One region of the Paenibacillus hamazuiensis genome, then DNA from elsewhere that is predicted to be linked to it. Evidence: riboswitches for the same ligand, from Rfam matches in the RefSeq annotation. Region 1 holds a riboswitch; the other holds the start of a gene.
The links. Region 1 has a riboswitch for cyclic di-GMP ahead of MYS68_RS30230 (PilZ domain-containing protein). Riboswitches for the same ligand answer to the same signal wherever they lie in the genome.
Positions count from the first base shown of each region.

Region 1 (3,205 bases):
CCTTGCCTTCCAGACGGAGCAAACCTTTTTCTTTGGCCGCGTTCATCGAACCGCTTCCGACCAGATCCTCGTAGCCGACCACTTCCGCACGGATAAAGCCGCGTTCGAAATCGGTATGGATGACGCCTGCCGCCTGAGGAGCTTTCATGCCTTTGCGGATCGTCCAAGCGCGCACTTCCTGTACTCCGGCCGTAAAATACGTGTACAATCCGAGCAGCTTGTATGCCGCGCGGATGAGCCGGTTGAGGCCGGATTCCTGAATGCCGAGCTCCTCCAGGAACATCTCCTTGTCTTCGCCTTCCAGCTCGGCGATTTCCGCCTCCACCTTGGCGCTGATCGGAACGACCTCGGCGCCTTCCTGCGCCGCGTATTCGCGCACCTTCTGCACATACGGATTACCGTCCGCATTCGCCACTTCCGCTTCGCTGACGTTCGCCGCATACAGCACCGGCTTCATCGTGATCAGATGCAGATCGCGGAGGAGCAGCTTCTCTTCGTCGTCCAACTCGACGCTGCGCGCCGGCTTGTCGTTATAGAGCGCCTCTTTGATACGGTCCAGACATTCCACTTCCTGAGCGTATTTTTTGTCGCCGCCCTTCATATTTTTCCGCGAACGCTCAATACGCTTTTCAACGGATTCGATATCCGCCAAAATCAGCTCCAGATTGATCGTCTCGATATCGCTGATCGGATCGACCTTGCCGGAGACGTGCGTGATATTCTCATCCTGGAAGCACCGCACCACATGCACGATGGCGTCCACCTCGCGGATGTGCGCGAGAAATTTGTTGCCAAGCCCCTCGCCCTTGCTTGCGCCCTTCACGAGCCCGGCAATATCTACAAACTCGAACGCCGTCGGCACGATGCGGTTCGGCGTGACGATGTCGGCCAGCTTTTGCAGCCGCTCGTCCGGCACCTCAACGACGCCTACGTTCGGATCTATCGTACAGAAAGGATAGTTGGCCGACTCCGCCCCCGCCTGCGTAATCGCATTAAACAACGTCGATTTGCCCACGTTGGGAAGTCCGACAATACCACATGAAAGCCCCATATATTTAACAACTCCTCAAGTTTCAATAACGTCAAACACAACTATTATACATTTGCTCTTCTCTTTTCACAATAAATCTATCCATTTCCTTTCCAGGTGCGTTAAAAAAGCCCCGCCACCCGAATCAACGGTATGCGGAGCTTGCAAATAAGTTACTTGAACATACGTTTGGCCTGAGCTTCCTTTTTCTTGCTGAAATGCGTCTCCACCTGCTTTTTCAGCACAAATGCCCTGAGCGAATTCGCTTTGTCCCCGCTTAATTCGACGTATTTGGCGCCATAATAAACACCGCCCTGAGACGGTTCCTTGCGGATAATTTCGGCAATGCACGGAATCGGCATTCCGAGGTCCATCTCGATTTCAATTCGCATCTGCGGGTCCAATTGCACCTCGTGCCCCACCGTAAATCCAAGACCGCTTACACTGATATTCTCAATATTCAGCATAATGTCTTCATGTAGACCGCCAGCGGACGGCTCGGGAGAAATCAGCGAGCGGATGCGGCCTTCCTGCGATACCGGAACGCGGGGATGGTCCCTTTTTTCGGCAAAACGTTTCTGATTGCTCGGCGGATTGATGAACATTAAGGCTCCATGGTCTTTGGCAACGACGGTCGAACCGAACATGTAAATTCCGCCCGGCGAATAAACGGTTAATTTGACGCTGTCCCCAAGCTCGAATACGTTATAGTTGTTCAGTTCAACTTCAAGAATATCGCCTTCGGCGTACGACAATACTCCTGTGGACACATAATCGTTTTTCTCTACCACCGTTCGGCTGTTCAGCAAAATTCCAGCCGGACTTTGATATTTTTCCGGGGCAAACTCAAATTGGGCTTTTTTTCTGAACGCAGGCATCGACCTCATTACCAAAACCACCCTTCCTTATCGATATAGGAAAAAAGCCGCCTCCGGAATCGCCGAAGACAGCTTTGCACCGCCTCATGTACAGTACGAGCATACAGCACACGTTAACCCGGCAGCCAGGCTGTCATCGCTCCTCAATTGGAACCTTAGACCCTTTGACTTTGCGTCCTTGCCTTTCGGCAAGTTTGCTATTATCGGTATCTATATAGGTAATTGTTCCTATGAATATAGACTCAGTATATCGAGAAAAAAATCCGTTTTCAATAGGTTTTCAAACAATTTACATTGTTTTCATAATGACCGGATACAGTTTCGTTGCTTGAGATTCTACCCACAATCCCCTACAATAAAATGTGAATAATCCGCCGTTTATCCACAGGGTTATCCACAACATGTTAACAACGAATGCATGTTCGTTTCGTATCCACTATGCGTCCAGAGGTGCCGTTTTGCAGATACATACACATGAAATGTACATGAGGGAAGCTATAAAGGAAGCTCGTTTGGCGGAAGAAAAACAAGAGGTGCCCATAGGCGCGGTTATCGTTTGGAACGATCAAATCATCGGGCGCGGCCATAATTTGCGGGAAACCGCCGCGGACCCACTTGCCCATGCAGAGCTGCTGGCGATTCGCGAAGCCAGCGAATACCTTAAGGCCTGGCGGCTGACGGATTGCAGGCTGTACGTTACGCTTGAGCCTTGCCCGATGTGTGCCGGCGCGATCGTGCAATCCCGAATCAGTCAAGTGATTTACGGAACTCCGGACCCGAAGGCCGGCTGCGCAGGAACGCTTATGAATTTGCTGCAGGAGGAAAGGTTCAACCATCGTACGGAAGTCATAAGCGGGATTTTGCAGGAAGAATGCAGCTCCATGCTGACGCAATTTTTTCGCCGGCTTCGCGGGAAGAACATCCCGTGATTCCGCAGACGGCATGTAAATGGTGCCAACGCCCATAAAAGATCTTTACAATCTCTTTATGATGTGATATTATTAATTTCGCTGCGCGCCCGTAGCTCAGCAGGATAGAGCGACAGTTTCCTAAACTGCAGGTCGTACGTTCGAATCGTATCGGGCGCGCCATGCAGCTCGCTATATGCTTTTCAAATCTTCGAGACGTGGCTCAGCTTGGTAGAGCGCTTGGTTCGGGACCAAGAGGTCGCAGGTTCAAATCCTGTCGTCTCGATACTTTTCAAGACAAGCAATCGCGGTCATATGACCGCGATTTTTTTATTTTAATAAAATTTGTATTTTTTATTTTGCTTTACATCTGTATGGATACATTCAGC
Region 1 is NZ_JALRMO010000001.1:6,897,332-6,900,536, reverse strand. It holds gene ychF (redox-regulated ATPase YchF) at 1-1,051, opposite strand, end outside; gene MYS68_RS30230 (PilZ domain-containing protein) at 1,204-1,917, opposite strand; cyclic di-GMP riboswitch class I at 2,026-2,117, opposite strand; gene tadA (tRNA adenosine(34) deaminase TadA) at 2,310-2,837, shown strand; tRNA gene MYS68_RS30220 (tRNA-Arg) at 2,923-2,999, shown strand; tRNA gene MYS68_RS30215 (tRNA-Pro) at 3,029-3,102, shown strand.

Region 2 (3,205 bases), 1.4 Mb from region 1:
ATATAAATCGCAAATCCGTAAAACCGACGCGATTATTAAAAGGTTGACAGGATACAGTCCGCGATTTTTGCGCCCCCCTTATGGAGAAATCAGCGAAAGCCAGCTGAAATGGGCGGCGGCTGAGCGTATGCTTGTCGTCAACTGGAATGTTGACTCTCAGGATTGGCGGCAATTGAATGCACAGCAAGTCACCTATAACGTCATGAAGGATGCCCGGGCCGGAGCTATCATCCTTCAGCATTCGGGCGGAGGCGACGGCCAGGATTTATCCGGAACCGTGCAGGCGCTGCCCGGCATCATCGAGCAGCTGCGGGCCAAAGGTCTGGAGCTTGTCACGCTGCCCGAGCTGCTGCATGAATCGAAACAGAAGTGATTTCGCGAAAGGAGTATACTTACAACCATGATTCAACAATATTTTGTGGACGTCACCTTGGATTGGAACGCCAGCCTGAGCCAGAAGCTGCAGCAGCTGGTCGAAGATGCCGAACAGGAGCTCGGAACTCCTTATATCGAAGTGGCCCAAGTCATTAAACATGATAATATGCAATACACGGTCATTATCAATGCCGATCAAAGCGATCAGGAAGACCAGGAGGAAAAGGAAGAGGAGAAGTAAGCCGCAGCCTCCACGAGTAAGCAAAGCAAGCAAAAAGGAGCCAATGCCGCAGATGTGCGGCCCTGAGCTCCTTTTCCATTAACGTCTTGGTCCGGCCAAATGCTGCTGGGCCATCTTAATCATTTCCCGTACCATCGTACCGCCGATCTGACCGCCGATTTTTCCCGCCTGCTCTGTGGTCAGGTTTCCGTTATTCCCCGGCTCCAGCGGTATGCCAAGCGTTCGTGCCACCTCATATTTGACCTGATCGGGCCGGTCCGGCGAAGTCTGATAACCTTTCTGTTTCATCACTTGTGCTTTGAACTGGTCAACACCATGCTCCGCGCCGGGTACGACGAGTCGTCGATTGCTCCTTCTTCGAGCCATTACGGTTAACCTCCTATAACCAGCTTATAAGCACAGATGAAGTTCATCCCTCAGCCGTGCTTATTCCATAGGTTAACCTCAACCGAACGATCTATGTACTAGGCCATGACGTAAATATGAAATCCGCCGATATCCGGCAAATTGAGAGGAATCGAAAATGCTTTTTTCACTCCGGTCATCTCACCTTGAATCAGGTTAGGAGGCGTAATGTCAATCTCGATGCCTTCATTGTAGAGCATCGTGCTGGCATTTCCGCTGATCATATTGCCCAGCTCGCCTATGGCGCTTTGACTGAGCTCGTCGAACTGCGTCACTTGAAAGCCGCCCATCATTCCGGACACGATCTTCAGCGCAACCTGCTCCGGGAAGCCAAAAATTATGTCTCCCTTCATCTGTCCGATTAAACCTATTTTCAGCCAGATGTGATCGCCCCCCATGGAGACATCCAAAATCTTCAATTCGCCGACAGTCGGCTTTACGTTGATAAGCTGCTCGATAACCATCACCGACGAAGCGAGAAAAGGATTAATATAAGCCGCTTGCATCAGAAATCCCTCCGTTTTATGCAAAAAAAACCACCCGAAACGGGTGGTCGCTATTTCTGAATACACTCTCAGGAATAGAAAACACAAATTTCGGTAACTCAGCCGCCATTGGATTCTCCTTTAGGCCTGAAGCTTTGCGTCCCTATTTTTCAATAGGTTTGCCGTTTCGGATTTGACTTGCCTGTGAGTCGTGAGTTGTACTACTATTTTACCATATCAGTCGAAATTAGGCACTAACAAATTGGACAAAATTTCATGGAATCGATAAAAATAAGTCTTAAGGAGTTGTCCTTACATTGAAGCTGCCCGTTTCTCAAGCCCACCGTCCGTGGCCCGTCCCTGAATCGTCCTGGATCATGAAGCAAATTTGGCACGACCTTCTGTTTGCACACTGGCCGGTCCGCCCTCAGGAAATCCGTGAAATGATTCCTTCCGGAATGACGCTCGATACGTTCGACGGCTTCGCCTGGATCGGCGTCGTGCCTTTCAGGATGAGCGGTATACGGCTGCGAGGCCTGCCTCCTATCCCGTTTACCGATCGTTTTCCCGAAATCAACGTAAGAACCTACGTTACCGTAAACGGTAAACCGGGTGTTTATTTTTTCAGCCTCGACGCGGCCAACCGGCTGGCAGTGCAGACTGCCAAAACGTTTTTTCATCTTCCGTATTTCTATGCAGAAATGGAATGCACAAATGAGGACGGAATCATCCGTTACCGAAGCCGCAGAAAAAATACAACCGAAACTCCGGTTGCATTCGAAGGACGATATAAACCTGTTTCTCCCGTTTTTTATGCCTCGCAGGGATCATGGGAATATTGGCTTACCGAGCGATACTGTCTGTATACGACAAATCGTAAGAGGGAAGTTGTGCGGGGGGATATACTTCACCTGCCGTGGCCGCTGCAGCAGGCAGAAGCCGATATCGGACTGAATACCATGATGACAGCTCAATCGATCAAGCCGTCGGGTCAAAAACCTCATCTTCATTTTTCAAAACGACTGGAAGTATGGATTTGGCCTTTGTCTCCGGGCTGATCAAATGCACCCAATCGTGGGACCTTCTTCCTACATACCTGCTGTCTTTTCTTTTAGCGATCAAGCCTTCCGGTTCGCGGTTAAACATAGCGCTATAAACCAGATCTCTTTCGTTCTCGATATAAGATATTTTTTGAAAAAATTCATTTTCCGTTAAAATCGACTCCAAAATCGATTTTCTTTTCATAAGCGGCAGCTTTCGTAAATCCCTGTCTTTATAGGAAAGAACATCGAAAACGGTAAAGATCACAGGACAGTTGCGGACTGCCGCCTCTATCTGCTTTCTTTTGCTAAAGCGCATTCTTTCCGCAACTGGAGCACCGTCATAAAAGCCGCTTTCCGGGTCTATACGGCACACGACCCCATCCAGGATGACATTCCCTTCAACGGGGACGCAGTGAAGTTCCGGGAACAATCGAGTGACTTCATATTTTTTATGCGATAACAATCTGGTCTCTATCTCCGTTCGGGTTAATATCACGCGGAGTCCTTCCACTTTCGGCTCGAATATATAATCTCTTGCGTCAAACGGATTTTCGGCACTTTCGAGCATCATCGGTGCGATAATCATAGACATTCCCCCGCATTCCATTGTACCATGGAGCAGCCTGCGGTTTATCAGGAAAATAGGGGACGGGAAT
Region 2 is NZ_JALRMO010000001.1:5,500,903-5,504,107, forward strand. It holds gene MYS68_RS23860 (polysaccharide deacetylase family protein) at 1-373, shown strand, start outside; gene MYS68_RS23865 (hypothetical protein) at 401-616, shown strand; gene MYS68_RS23870 (alpha/beta-type small acid-soluble spore protein) at 695-982, opposite strand; gene MYS68_RS23875 (chemotaxis protein CheX) at 1,081-1,527, opposite strand; cyclic di-GMP riboswitch class I at 1,617-1,700, opposite strand; gene MYS68_RS23880 (YqjF family protein) at 1,884-2,564, shown strand; gene MYS68_RS23885 (ATP-dependent DNA ligase) at 2,485-3,135, opposite strand.
Region 2: linked by a shared signal. The riboswitch ahead of MYS68_RS23875 (chemotaxis protein CheX) and the one ahead of MYS68_RS30230 (PilZ domain-containing protein) in region 1 are both predicted to bind cyclic di-GMP.